DNA from 3 places in the Phyllobacterium zundukense genome. Region 1 is predicted to be linked to each of the others. Evidence: predicted binding sites of a transcription regulator. Region 1 holds the regulator's gene; each other region holds the start of a gene.
The links. The regulator PhoB, encoded in region 1, activates phosphate uptake and scavenging genes when phosphate is short. The targets are predictions, from matches to a motif close to TGTCATNNANCTGTCAT.
Positions count from the first base shown of each region.

Region 2: the regulator PhoB is predicted to act here: its motif matches at 2,472-2,488, upstream of ugpB (sn-glycerol-3-phosphate ABC transporter substrate-binding protein UgpB).
Region 3: the regulator PhoB is predicted to act here: its motif matches at 1,704-1,720, upstream of BLM14_RS24960 (DUF6454 family protein).

Region 1 is NZ_CP017940.1:296,640-301,268, forward strand. Features, by position in the region: gene pstA (phosphate ABC transporter permease PstA) at 1-91, shown strand, start outside; gene pstB (phosphate ABC transporter ATP-binding protein PstB) at 158-931, shown strand; gene phoU (phosphate signaling complex protein PhoU) at 1,010-1,741, shown strand; gene phoB (phosphate regulon transcriptional regulator PhoB) at 1,760-2,446, shown strand; gene BLM14_RS01460 (vWA domain-containing protein) at 2,451-3,641, opposite strand; gene BLM14_RS01465 (GNAT family N-acetyltransferase) at 3,647-4,093, opposite strand; gene BLM14_RS01470 (AAA family ATPase) at 4,094-4,629, opposite strand, start outside.
Region 2 is NZ_CP017940.1:950,799-955,427, forward strand. Features, by position in the region: gene ugpE (sn-glycerol-3-phosphate ABC transporter permease UgpE) at 1-124, opposite strand, end outside; gene ugpA (sn-glycerol-3-phosphate ABC transporter permease UgpA) at 134-1,024, opposite strand; gene ugpB (sn-glycerol-3-phosphate ABC transporter substrate-binding protein UgpB) at 1,091-2,401, opposite strand; gene pncA (bifunctional nicotinamidase/pyrazinamidase) at 2,564-3,163, opposite strand; gene nagA (N-acetylglucosamine-6-phosphate deacetylase) at 3,217-4,377, opposite strand; gene BLM14_RS04630 (SIS domain-containing protein) at 4,374-4,629, opposite strand, start outside.
Region 3 is NZ_CP017942.1:402,041-406,669, forward strand. Features, by position in the region: gene BLM14_RS24955 (MgtC/SapB family protein) at 97-1,365, opposite strand; gene BLM14_RS24960 (DUF6454 family protein) at 1,758-2,717, shown strand; gene nuoH (NADH-quinone oxidoreductase subunit NuoH) at 3,282-4,268, shown strand; gene BLM14_RS24970 (NADH-quinone oxidoreductase subunit I) at 4,298-4,629, shown strand, end outside.

The DNA of each region.
Region 1 (4,629 bases):
GTCCGGCGCCATCATCGTGTTGTTGCTTTTCCTCGCGGTCATGAACATCACAGCTATCATTCTGCGTCGCCGCTTCGAGCGTCGCTGGTAAAAGGGAAAGGCTCTGGCTATGAACCTGATGACGGAACGAAATCTCGAAAAAGCGGTAAATGAAAAAATGAACGCTCAGGTGAATGCGATCAAGATGCAGGGCAAGGATGTCACCGTTCATTATGGCGACAAACAGGCCCTGTTCGGCGTCAACCTCGATGTGCCCGAGAAGATGGTAACGGCGCTTATCGGACCATCCGGTTGCGGCAAGTCCACCTTCCTGCGCAGTCTGAATCGTATGAATGACACGATTGAAGGCTGCAAGATCGGCGGCAAGATCACGCTCGATGACGAGGATATCTACAATCCGAAGATCGATGTTGTGGAACTACGCGCCCGTGTCGGCATGGTGTTCCAGAAGCCTAACCCCTTTCCGAAGTCCATCTTCGAAAATGTCGCCTACGGCCCGCGTATTCACGGCCTCGCCAAGAATCGCCAGCAGCTCGAGGAAATCGTTGAGAAGAGCTTGCGCCGCGCCAGCCTGTTCGACGAGGTGAAGGATCGCTTGCACGAGGCGGGAACCGGTCTGTCCGGTGGTCAGCAGCAGCGCCTTTGCATTGCGCGCGCCATCGCCGTCAGCCCGGAAGTCATTTTGATGGATGAACCGTGCTCGGCGCTTGATCCTATTGCTACAGCCAAGGTCGAAGAACTGATTGACGAATTGCGCCAGAACTACACGATCGTCATCGTGACGCATTCGATGCAGCAGGCAGCCCGTGTTTCGCAGCGGACAGCCATGTTCCATCTCGGCAATCTGGTAGAGGTGGGCGATACGGAAATGATGTTCACCAATCCGTCAGAAAAGCGAACACAAGACTATATCACCGGGCGCTTCGGCTGATTGAGTATTCAAATTGTTACTGCGTCCTTTGTGCGTTCGTTAAGACGCTCGTCGCAGTGAGGAAACGAGGGTAAGAACATGACCGAACAGCAGGCCCAGCATACTGTGCGTTCCTACGACGATGAACTGAAGTTCCTGACGCACAAGATCGCAGAGATGGGCGGTCATGCGGAACGGATGGTCGAACAGGCGGTCACCGCGATGGTCAATTCCGACAACGCGCTGGCACAGCGCGTGATTTCGGACGATCTGATCCTCGATGCCGGTCAACGGGAAATCGATGAAAAGGCCATTACCATCATTGGCAAGCGTCAGCCGATGGCTATCGATCTGCGCGAGATCATCGGCACGATCCGTATTTCCTCGGATCTCGAGCGCATCGGCGATCTCGGCAAAAACATCGCCAAGCGGGTCGTTGCCGTTACCGATACCCGGCAGACGCTGTCGGTTTATCGCGGTCTGCAGACTATCGCCGAACTGGCCCTGACGCAGCTCAAGGATGTGCTGGATGCCTATGCGACACGTTCTGTCCAGCAGGTAAACATTGTGCGTGAACGCGATGACGAGATCGACGCGCTCTATACCTCGCTGTTCCGCGAACTACTGACCTACATGATGGAAGATCCGCGCAACATCTCGGCTTGCACGCACCTTCTGTTCTGCGCCAAGAACATCGAGCGTATTGGCGACCACGCTACCAATATTGCCGAGACCGTCTATTACATCGTCACCGGTTCGCAATTGCCGGCCGAGCGACCGAAGGAAGACCAGACTCACAGCATCGTCGTCGACGAAGCCAGACAATCGTAATCCAGGATAGAACGAGCCATGGCGATAGCCCCCAAAATCACCGTTGTGGAGGACGAGGAAGCTTTGAGCGTCCTTCTCCGGTACAATCTTGAAGCTGAAGGCTATATTGTTGAGACGATCACGCGCGGCGACGAAGCGGAAATTGCGTTGCGCGAGAAGGTGCCGGATCTTCTGATCCTTGACTGGATGCTGCCCGGTCTTTCCGGCATCGAGCTTTGCCGGCGCCTCCGAGCCCGGCGCGAGACGGAAATCCTGCCGATCATCATGCTGACGGCACGCGGTGAGGAAAGCGAGCGGGTGCGGGGTCTGGCGACCGGTGCGGACGACTATATGGTCAAGCCGTTCTCGACGCCGGAGCTTCTCGCCCGCATCAAGGCGATGCTACGCCGCGTCAATCCGAGTCTTCTTTCGCATGTTCTGAGCTTCGGCGACCTGAAGCTCGACCGTGAGCAGCACCGCGTATTCCGCAAGGAACGTGAACTGAAGCTCGGGCCGACGGAATTCCGCCTATTGGAATTCCTGATGCAGTCGCCGGGACGGGTGTTCTCACGCGGCCAGCTGCTCGACAATGTCTGGGGCGCGGATATCTATGTCGATGACCGCACGGTCGACGTGCATGTCGGACGGCTGCGCAAGGCGATCAATATTGGCCGTTCGATCGACCCGATCCGCACCGTACGCGGCGCCGGGTATTCGTTCGGCTGAGCGTTCAGTGCTTACGCGAGAGTTCGCGGGTCGCGGTCTCGATGCCTGAAAGGGTAAGCGGATACATCCGCTGCGCGAAAATTCCGCGGATCATGGACGTCGATGCCGTGTAGTTCCAATAGGCTTCCTTGGTGGGATTGAGCCAGACCGTATTCTTCCATTGGTCGAGCACACGTGTGAGCCAGACAGCACCGGCTTCCTCGTTCCAGTGTTCGACGGAACCCCCAGAATGCGAGACTTCATAGGGCGCCATCGCCGCGTCACCGACGAAGATCACCTTGTAGTCCGATCCATATTTATGGATGACATCCTGCGTCGGGATGCTTTCGGTATAGCGGCGGCGGTTGTCCTTCCACACAGCCTCATAAAGGCAATTATGGAAGTAGAAATACTCCATGTGCTTGAACTCGGAGCGCACGGCTGAGAACAGCTCTTCGGCGATCTTGATATGCTCGTCCATGGAACCGCCGACATCAAAGAACATCAGCAGCTTGACATGATTGCGCCGCTCCGGCCGGATCTGCACATCCAGATAGCCGTGTTCCGCGGTGGATCTGATTGTTCCCGAGAGATCCAGTTCGTCCTCGGCGCCCTCGCGCACCCAGCGCCGCAGTCGCTTCAGTGCAACCTTGATGTTGCGCGTGCCGAGCTCAACACTGTCATCGAAGTTCTTGAACTCCCGCTTGTCCCAGACCTTGACTGCCCGGTGATGGCGGCTTTCGTCCTGGCCGATCCGCACGCCTTCCGCGTTATAGCCATAGGCGCCGAAGGGTGACGTGCCTGCCGTACCGATCCATTTCGACCCACCCTGATGACGGCCCTGCTGTTCCTCGAGGCGCTGACGCAGGGTTTCCATCAGCTTGTCGAAGCCGCCAAGTGCTTCGATCAGTTTTTTCTCTTCCTCGGTCAGGTGTTTTTCCGCCAGTCGCCGCAGCCATTCCTCCGGAAGATTGGCCACGTCGACGGCACCTTCGCCATGCAAGGCTTCGATGCCCTTGAAGACATGGCCGAAAACCTGGTCGAAGCGGTCCATGTGCCGCTCGTCCTTCACCAGCGCGGAGCGGGCGAGATAGTAGAACCCTTCAACGTCATAGGTCACGAGCCCCGCATCCATCCCCTCGAGCAGCGTCAGATATTCCCCCAGGGATACGGGAATTTTCGCCGCTTTGAGTTCCAGGAAGAAGGGGATGAACATCGCCTCTAGACCATCTTCACATATTTGATGAAAGGCGTGACCTTGGCGATACGGTCATAGAGTTGGCGGGCCGTCGTGTTGTTCTGGTTGGTCGTCCAGTAAACCGAATGTGCGCCGGCCTTGGTTGCTTCGGCGTGGACTGCCTCGATGAGGGCGCGGCCGATACCTTTGCCGCGGACTTCCGGATCGGCGTAGAGATCCTGGAGATAACAGACGTTCTCGATGCTCCAGCAATGGCGATGAAACAGATAATGGGTGAGGCCAACCGGCTTACCGTCAAGTTCCGCGATGAAACCGCGATATTCGTGGTCGGCGCCGGAAGTCAGCCGGGCGAATGTGGTCTGATAGACTTCTTCCGCAACTGTGGTCTCATAGAAGGTCAGGTAGCCAGTCCACAGCCGGCGCCATTCGGTCTCGTCGGATGTCTGCAATGGGCGGATTTCAACGCTCATTTATCCCTGTCTCCTCGCCATGAATGCCAGTCGTTCGAACAGGTGTACGTCCTGCTCGTTTTTCAGAAGCGCCCCATGCAGTTTGGGCAAAGCATTTTTCGGGTCGGCGCGCAGATCCTCGGGTGCAACATCGTCGGCAACGAGCAGCCTGATCCAGTCCAGCGCCTCGGAGGTTGAGGGCTTCTTCTTCAAGCCAGCAACCTCGCGAATTTCGTAGAACTGGGTGAGGGCGGCGCGAACGAGGTTCTTCTTGATGCCGGGATAATGCACCTCGACGATCCTGGTCAGCGTGTCGACATCGGGGAATTTGATGTAGTGGAAGAAGCAGCGGCGCAGAAAGGCGTCGGGCAGCTCCTTCTCATTGTTCGAAGTGATGATGACGATGGGCCTGTGCACGGCCTGAATGGTTTCGCCGGTCTCATAGACAAAGAACTCGTTGCGATCGAGTTCCTGCAGCAAATCATTGGGGAACTCGATATCGGCCTTGTCGATCTCATCGATCAGGAGCACGACTTTCTGGTCTGCGGTGAAGGCGT
Region 2 (4,629 bases), 650 kb from region 1:
TTATTTCCTGCAGCGACTGCGTCGAGGCGACGAAGGTGTAATAGATCGGGAAAGCCACGACCAGAATGCCGATGATCAGTATGATATGGGCAACGAGGCGGCCGATGGGATTGTTCTGGATCATGTTCCGCCCTCAGCCGTAATGGACTTTGCGCTCGACATAGCGGAACTGGATCGCCGTCAAGCCGATGACGATGACCATCAGGATCACCGATTGCGCTGCCGAGTCGCCAAGGATCAGATTGACGAAACCATCATTGTAAACCTTGTAGACCAGCGTTTCCGTCGCCTTGCCGGGGCCGCCGCCAGTGACCGCGTGAATGATGCCGAACGTGTCGAAGAAGGCATAGACCGTGTTCACGACCAGCAGGAAGAACGTTGTCGGCGCCAGCAGCGGAAAGACGATGGTCCAGAAACGTTTTGTCTCACCTGCGCCATCGATGGCGGCGGCTTCGATCAGCGATTTGGGAATCGACTGCAGACCCGCGACGAAGAAGAGGAAATTGTAGCTGATCTGTTTCCAGGCTGCGGCTGAAACGACGAGCACCATGGCCTGATCGCCGTTGAGCAGGGGGTCCCAATTATATCCTGCCGTTCGGACGAGATAGGCCAGCGTACCCATCGACGGATTGAACAGGAAGAGCCAGAGCATGCCGGCGATAGCCGGTGCAACCGCATAGGGCCAGATCAGCAGCGTGCGGTAGATGCCTTTGCCGCGGACAACCTTGTCGGCCATGACTGCGAGGAGCAAAGCGAGCACCATTGCTATAAGTGCTGTCGCTATGGAGAAAATCACCGTGACCTGCAGCGAGTTCAGGTAGTTCGGATCGCCCAGGACGCGCCTGAAATTGTTGAGGCCGACAAATTGCGTCGACAGCCCGAAGGGGTCCTCGCGCAGCACCGATTGATAGATAGCCTGCGATGCGGGCCAGTAAAAGAAAATCGCAGTAATGGCGAGCTGCGGTGCCAGCAGCAGATAGGGCAAAAACTTGTTTGGAAAAGTGACGCGTGTTGACGATGCCATGCATGCCTCGTGTGAAAAATTACCCTGTCCGTAGCGTGTACGGACAGGGCGATCATGAGGGGATAATTACTGGCCGATGGCCTGCTTTATCGCAGCGTTGCCGCGCTTGACGGCATTGTCGAGAGCCTGCTGGGCCGTCTGCTTACCTGCCAGCATGTTCTCGAACTCCTCGTTCTCGATGTCGCGAACCTGCGGGAGGTTTACGAGGCGAACGCCCTTGGAGTTTTCGGTTGGAGCCTTGCCCATCATCTGCTTGATCGGAATTTCCCGGGCAGGGTTCTTGTCATAGAAGCCGGATTTCTTGGTTTCCTCATAGGCAGCCAGCGTTACCGGCAGATAACCCGAAACCTGGTGCAGGCGTGCCTGGATGTCGGTCTTGGACAGGAAGCCGAAGAAGGCAGCGACGCCTTTGTATTGCTCATCGCTCTTGCCGGCAAAGACCCAGAGGCTGGCGCCGCCCGGTATCGTGTTCTGTGGCGCACCCTTGGCTTCCGGATCATAGGGCAACGGACCAGTTCCGTAATTCATCCCCGATTTGACCACATCACCAAGCCCGCCCGATGAATCATTGTAGATGCCGCATTCACCCGAAAGGAACAACGGCTTGGCTTCCGAAGTGCGTCCGCCATATCGGAACGTGCCATCCTTGGCGAGATCCGCCAGTTCCTGGAAGTGCTTGACGAAGAGCGGTGCGTTGATCTTCAGCTCAACGTCGACACCGGCAATACCATTTTCATTTGAACCGAAGGGAACGTCGTTCCAGGCGGCAAAATTTTCCGTGTGAATCCAGGTCAGCCAAGCGGAAGTGTAGCCGCATTTGGCGGCGCCGCTGGTCTTGATCTTCTTTGCAGCGTCCCAGACTTCCGGCCATGTCTTTGGCGGGTTGTTTTCGTCAAGGCCGGCCTTCTTGAAGATGTCCTTGTTGTAGTAAAGGATCGGCGACGAGCTGTTATACGGGAAGGACAGCATCGTGCCGTCTGGCTTCGAATAATACGAAACGATGCCGGGCAAATAGAGGCTCTTGTCGAACTTTGCGCCACCCATCGACAGGATGTCGGCAACCGGCTTGACCGCGCCCTCAGCGCCCATCATGACGCCCGTACCGGCATCGAAAACCTGGAGGATATCAGGGGCCTGCTTGGCACGGAATGCGGCAATGCCGGCATTCAGTGCTTCCGGATAGGTACCCTTGAATACCGGAACCACCTTGTATTCGCTCTGACTCGCATTGAATTCCTTTGCCAGCGTCTCAACGACTTCGTTGTTGGCGCCGGTCATTGCATGCCACCAACTGATTTCGGTGACGGCAAAGGATGAGGTGGATGAAGCGAGAATAATGCCAAGAGCAAGGCTTAAGCGTGTACCGCGATAAGTCATTTCAATCTCCCATGATAAGGCGTCATCTGAAGTGCGCTTGAGGGCAGTATCTCCATTATGTGACAGAGAAACAACAGCTTTATGACTTTGGACCAATACCTCGGTTCAAGCCTGTGGAAAAAATGCTCAGCTGTTCAATTTTGCGCCATGTAATTCGGATTGTTAGACCAATGTGACGCCAGCCTTGCGCATTTTTGTTATCATCGCGGCCAGCGAACCACCGAGGTTGATACCCCGGCATGCGTCGAGAAGCACATCGGCGGCAAATCCGTTTTCTATCGCGTCCAGCGCGGAATAGGCTACGCAATAGTCCGTCGCGAGACCGGCGAAGGTCACGTTGGTGATTTCACGCTCACGGAGATAACCGGCGAGGCCGGTAGGGGTCGTGTGGTCGTTTTCGAAGAAGGCCGAATAGCTGTCGACGTGCGGCCTGAAGCCCTTGCGGATCACCAGTTCAGCCTTGGTCCATTGCAGATCGTGATGGAAGTCAGCGCCTGCGGTTCCCCGGATACAGTGGTCCGGCCATAGCGTCTGCTCGCCATAGGGCATCATGATCGTTTCAAAGGGGGCATTGCCGGGATGCGACGACGCAAAGCTGGAATGCCCGGCGGAATGCCAATCCTGGGTAAGGATGACATGGTCGAAGCGCATGATGAGCTTGTTGATGATCGGAACGATCTCGTCGCCGCCATCCACGCCAAGCGCTCCACCCGGGCAGAAATCATTCTGCACGTCAATGACGATCAGGGCGTCCTTGGCCATTCTCATTCTCCGGCTGGTTGACGTTGATGAGTATGGCCAATCGGTTCGCGGCGTCAACGCGCGTAGTGCGAGTCTCCGTCGATCCAGACGTGATTGACATCGAGCTTGTCATCGAGATGGACGATGTTGGCGACGTAATCCGCCGTCAGCCGGCCATAGTGATGATCGATGCGGATGCTCTGTGCCGGATAGAGCGAGGCCATGCGCAATGCTTCGTCGAGCGGGAGCCCCAGTTCGCGGTGGACGAAGCGCACGGCGGAGATCATGTCGAGATCGGCGCCGGCAAGCGTGCCATCTTCCAGCGTCAAACGGCCACCGGCACGTGTGATCTTGCGGCCATTCAGCGTGAAAGAGGTAATGTCCGTGCCTATGGTCGACATGGCGTCCGTCACGAGGAAAATCTTTGCCGGCCCCCGCTTGGCACGCAGCGCAATAGCCATCGAGGCCTTGTCGACATGAAAGCCGTCGGCAATCAGGCCCGCGGACAGTTCGCCCGATTGCAAAACCGCTCCGACCATGCCGGGAGTGCGATGCCCAAGCTGGCTCATCGCGTTGAACAGATGTGTCGCCATGGTGGCACCCGCATCTTTGGCTGCCATCGCAACTTCGTAGGAGGCACCGCTGTGGCCGAGGCTGACGATCACTCCGGCGTCGGCCAACGCCCTGATCTTGTCTATGGGGACTGTCTCCGGCGCTATTGTCGTGAGAAGAACCGGCAGTTCCTGCACCGCCTCGATAAGGGCAACGAGATCCGCATCGTCCATCGGGCGGATCAGTTTTGGATCATGCGTGCCCTTGTGCGTTACCGACAGATGCGGACCCTCGATGTGGAGGCCGATGAAGCCTGCAACCTTTTCCTGGGCCGCAGCCTTGCCGGCAGTCAGCGCCGCCGCCGTTATCTCCGGCGTATCGGTAATCAGGGTTGGCAGCAGGGCGGTCGTGCCAAAGGCAAAATGTGCGTCGCATATGGTGCGGATAGCCTCGACACTCGGGCCATCGTTCAGAAGCACGCCGCCGCCGCCATTGACCTGGACATCGATGAATCCGGGCACGAGCATGCCGCCCTTCAACTCAACCTTGCGAATATTACCGGGCAGGGCCGATGCCGCCGCGATATTCTTAACGACGCCGCCATCGATAATCAGGGCTGAATCTGCATGCCAGTTTTCGCCGTCGAATATTTCGGCACCGGTGAGTGCGTAAGCGGTACTCATATCGTCTCAGTCACTTTTCTCAAATGCGGCGGTTCATCCGGGTTCAATCCGCGGCTGCGGGCAAAGCCTTCCACAAACGCATAGAATGAAACGAGCAATGCAAGCGGATCCGTCAAGGGATGCGACGTTGCGACGAAGGGCAGCGCCGTTGCTTTCGACGGCTTTGCCGATGTGAGGAATACCGCTGCGCCTTGCTCGGCAAGACGATCTGCGGCATCGACGAGCGAATCTTCCGCGGCATCGCGCGAGGCC
Region 3 (4,629 bases), on a different replicon from region 1:
ACCATCCCGCTATAGAGGATGGCAGCGGGGAGCGACGCAAGCATTAAGGGTTTTATACAGTGCAAGCTCAGAGGAATCGGGTTTACTGATCCCAAATCACAACAGTCTGAGCAGAACAAGACACAACGCCGCTACGGCAATGGCCATGACTGATGCTTTCCAGACATGGGCGCTGAAGGCCATCGTTCCGAAAATTGACGCATAGACAGCCTTGGCCAGCGTGTTGGACAGGACAGCAATGGCGATCGCCAGGAAAGCGGTCTGTGCCGAAAGGCTCGGCAGCAGTCCCGAAACCGCAACCGTCACTGCATCAACGTCGGCAAGGCCTGACAGACCCGAGGCGACGAGCAAGCCGGCGTCGCCAAAAACCTCGCTCGCGGCGCGGGCCAGAAATCCGACACCCACGAGAACAAAAGCCATCTTGACCACCTCATTGAGATCAAAGGGATTCTTCGGGAGGACCTCCTCATGCTTGGGCGCACTTCGCCGGGCAAGCAGGACAGCATAGACAAGCATGACGGCTGCACCCGCAAACAGCACCGGAAGAAGCTGTGCAGCAAGTGGCCGTACCAACATCATGACCAAAAAGCTGGTTCGGACCATAGAAACGGCGCCGGCACTGATGGCACCCGCAGCAAGGGGTCTCGCCAGGTCGTCACTCGTCGAGCGCCTAGCGTTGGAAATCGTCGCTGCCGTGGAGGAGATCACGCCGCCAATCGCACCGGCGACAATCTCGCCGCGCGCACTGCCAAGCAGGCGTACAGCGATGTAACCGCAAAAGGAGATTGCAGCCAGGACAATGATCATGATCAGGCTTTTCGAGGGTGATACACCGCCGAATGGTCCGACGGGTTCGGCTGGGACAATGGGAAGAACAACGAAGGTCAACGCCAGCAGGATCACCGCCGAGCGCAGTTCGGACCAGCGCAATTTCCGCATGGAGGCGTGGAGGAAATCCCGGCTTGCAAGCACTGCGACGAGAACCACGCCACCAGCGGATGCCACGGTCATGCTCCCGAGAACCGCCACACTTGCAAGAGCGAATGTCAGCACGGCAGCAACCACCGACGTCGCGCTGTAGTTCTTCTCTGCGATCGCCTCGCGCAACTGAAACACTGCGAACACGGCTGTTAGGGTCACCAGGAATCCGACGAGGACGACTCCCGGGATCCCGCCGGGACGTGCAAGAAAATGTTCGAGCAATCCGGCGACGCCGCCGAGCAGGCCAATCAGCGTGAAGGTACGAATACCGGCGGTACGGCTGCCTTCCTCCTCATCCTTTTCACGCCAATGCCGTTCGATACCAACCGCAGCGCCGATAGCAATCGCCAACCCCATGCGTTGAAAAATTTCGATATCATCCATAGCCGCAATATCCGCAGCGTATTGGCTATCCGTCAATCTCCAATTGTTTCGCGGGGCGCTTGAGCGGATTGTACCTTCGGCAGCATCCTGGGCGACACCATGACATGCTAGCAAGAGGTATCTATTGATACGCCGGTCGATGCTGCTTCGTCGACTCGAAGTCAAACGCTGGAGTGACTTATCCGAAGGCTCCGGCCGGCTTGAATGGTTCGAGACATCCAAATCAATCGCCTTACGGGCATCGCGATTGCCACTGGCGACCTTTGCAGGTCATCAATCATCAGAGTGCGCACGTTGCAACGGCATAGTTTGTGATAGGGCTGTTCAATTCACGTGGCTGTCACCGATCCATTGTACTTCTCGGTAACGACATGACAGTGACGGAGCGTGAAATGTTCGCAGATCTCAAATTGGCAACCACCATTGCCGCCTTGATGGTGGTAGTTGCCTTCCCCGCCCTCTCGCAAACCGCTGATACCGGGGACACGATCAGCGAAAGGGTCAAGACCTTGGACAGGGGAACCGTCTGGAAGGCCGTCGGGCAAATCCAATTGTCCTTTCCGACGTTTCACCCACAGGGAATGGTGAAGATCGGTGATTTTTTCTACATCACGTCTGTGGAGATCACCAAGCCTACCACGAAATACGACACGTCGCAGGGCGGTTATGATCGCGATACGGGAGAAGGCAAGGGTCATCTCTTCAAGGTCGATTCAAACGGCAATCTCGTCGAAGATGTGATCCTAGGCGAAGGCTCGATCTATCATCCGGGTGGAATTGACTTCGACGGAAAAGCGATTTTCGTACCGGTTGCCGAATACAGGCCGAATAGCGTGTCCATCATCTACAAAGTCGATCCCCAGACAATGAAGCCGCAGGAAGTTTTTCGCTACAGGGACCATCTTGGCGGCGTAGTCCACGACAGCGAGAAGAAGACCTTGAACGCAGTCAGCTGGGGATCGCGGCGCTTCTACGCCTTTACACTTGACGAGAACGGACAGGTGACGAACGCCGATGTTGACCGTGGACAGTTGGCCACGCTGAACCCGGCCCACTATATCGATTATCAGGATTGCAAATATCTTGGCCACAGCGAAATGCTCTGTGGTGGGTTGACCAACTATCAGGTCAAGAAGGATGGCCCGAAATTCGCGCTGGGCGGTCTCGAGATCATCAATCTTGCTTCCGGTCACCCTGTTTACCAAATTCCGGTCCAGCTCTGGACGGAGTCCGGGCTTCCCATGACACAAAACCCGTTCTGGATCGAACCAACAGACAATAGCCTGATGGCCTATTTCGCACCAGAAGATGATAAATCGACCATCTACATTTACGAAGCGCAGGGGAGATAACACGACCTCGCACTTGTCAGCGCAATCGCGGCGTAGCGGCAGTGGCGATTGATGCGATACCTCCTGCAGCCTGACCGCTGCTTGTGCGGACTAAGTGTGCATACCAACTACCCGCAAGGCAGATGAGGCGGCCCGTTCCCGACAGATTGGGTGGGGGTGTCAATCCAAAGTTCCCCGGCGCCCCTTGAGGGCGCGTTTGGGATTTGGATCGAGAGCTGAGCGACAAGGCCGACGGTTTACAATTCTGCTTTTATGAAGATACCCGATTCCTTCGCCTGCATCGATAAAAGCTTCGCGCGCAACGCGAATACCTTCTACCCTTTCTAATATGTCCAGACAATCGATATCGACGTCCTTCTGAACAACGGAACTCGCGTCCAATTGTGTCACCTCAAAAATTTGCGACGGAACCCCAAACACACCATTACCGCGATGACATAACTAAGATGGCATTGCATGTGGTGTGTCGCCGTCGTACCGTGTAGCAGCGTAAAGTGCTCAGTGCATGGCCGGAGCCAAAGTCCGGTCGCGCGTTTCAACCCGTTGAATGAGTAGTCGCGGATCATGGAACTTATCGTCGCCCTTGGCCTGATCGCCTTCAAGGTCGCGTTGCTGATTGCGATCCTGCTGCTGCTGCCCTTGCCGCTAACCTGGCTGGAACGCAAGATTGCCGGGCACATGCAGCAGCGGATGGGGCCGATGCGCGTGGGTTGGCACGGGCTGTTGCAGCCGGTGGCGGACGGAATCAAGCTCTTAACTAAAGAGGACCACATCCCGGCCGAGGCCGACCGCTTCCTGTTCAAACTGGCGCCAATCCTGGCGCTCGCCCCGCCTTTTGTGGTGTTCGTCGCGATCCCCTTCGGCGAAACCGTCTCGATCCTCGGCGCCGAGATCACACTCTACGTCTCCAACATGAATGTGGCGCTCCTTTTCGTCTTGGCCGTGATCGGCCTCGAAGTCTATGGCGTCATCTTCGGCGGCTGGGCCGCTAACAGCAAATACGCTGTCCTTGGCAGCCTCAGGACCTGCGCGCAGATGATCAGTTACGAGATCCCGATGGGGTTCGCGGTCATCGGCGTCGTAATGTTGGCGCAATCCATGAGCCTGCTCGATATCGTGCGGGCGCAAGCCGATGTCTGGAACATCGTATACCAACCGGTCGGCTTCTTCGTGTTCTTCGTCGCCGGACTGGCCGAAGCACAGCGCATTCCCTTCGACCTGGCGGAAGCGGAAGGCGATTTGGGGGCCGGCTTCCATACCGAATACAGCGGTATCCGCTTTGCGTTCTTCATGATCAGCGAATACGCCATCATGTTGCTGGTATCGGTGTTGGTGGTGATCCTGTTCTTTGGTGGCTGGAATGGCGTACTCATCCCCTTGCCACCGCTCCTCTGGTTTGTGCTCAAGGTCGCGTTCTTCGTCTATTTGTTTATATGGTTCCGCTTCACTTTCCCCCGCTACCGCTACGACCAACTGATGGCGATCGGATGGAAAGTCTTGCTTCCTTTGTCGATGGCGAACATAATAATAACCGGTATTGTTTTCTTTTAGGGGCCGCAACGGCTCCTAGCGGGGCGGCGATGTCGCGCGTACGGGAAAGAGTCGGAACATGGATCGGATGGGCGTTCTTTGCCGATCTGGCGAGCGCCTTGGGTCTGACTTTCGGCTACATGTTCTCCAGATCCGTGACCATGCAGTATCCGGACAAGGAAAAATGGTTGCCCTACTCGCGTTACCGCGGGCATCACTTCCTGAAACGCGACCAAGAGGGCGAGATCAAATGCGTGGCCTGCGAACTTTGCGCGCGGATTTGTCCCTGCGACTGTATCGAAGTCATCCCCTACGAGGACGAGAAGGGCAACCGTCGCCCGGCAAAATTCGAAATCGACATGGCCCGGTGCCTATTCTGCGG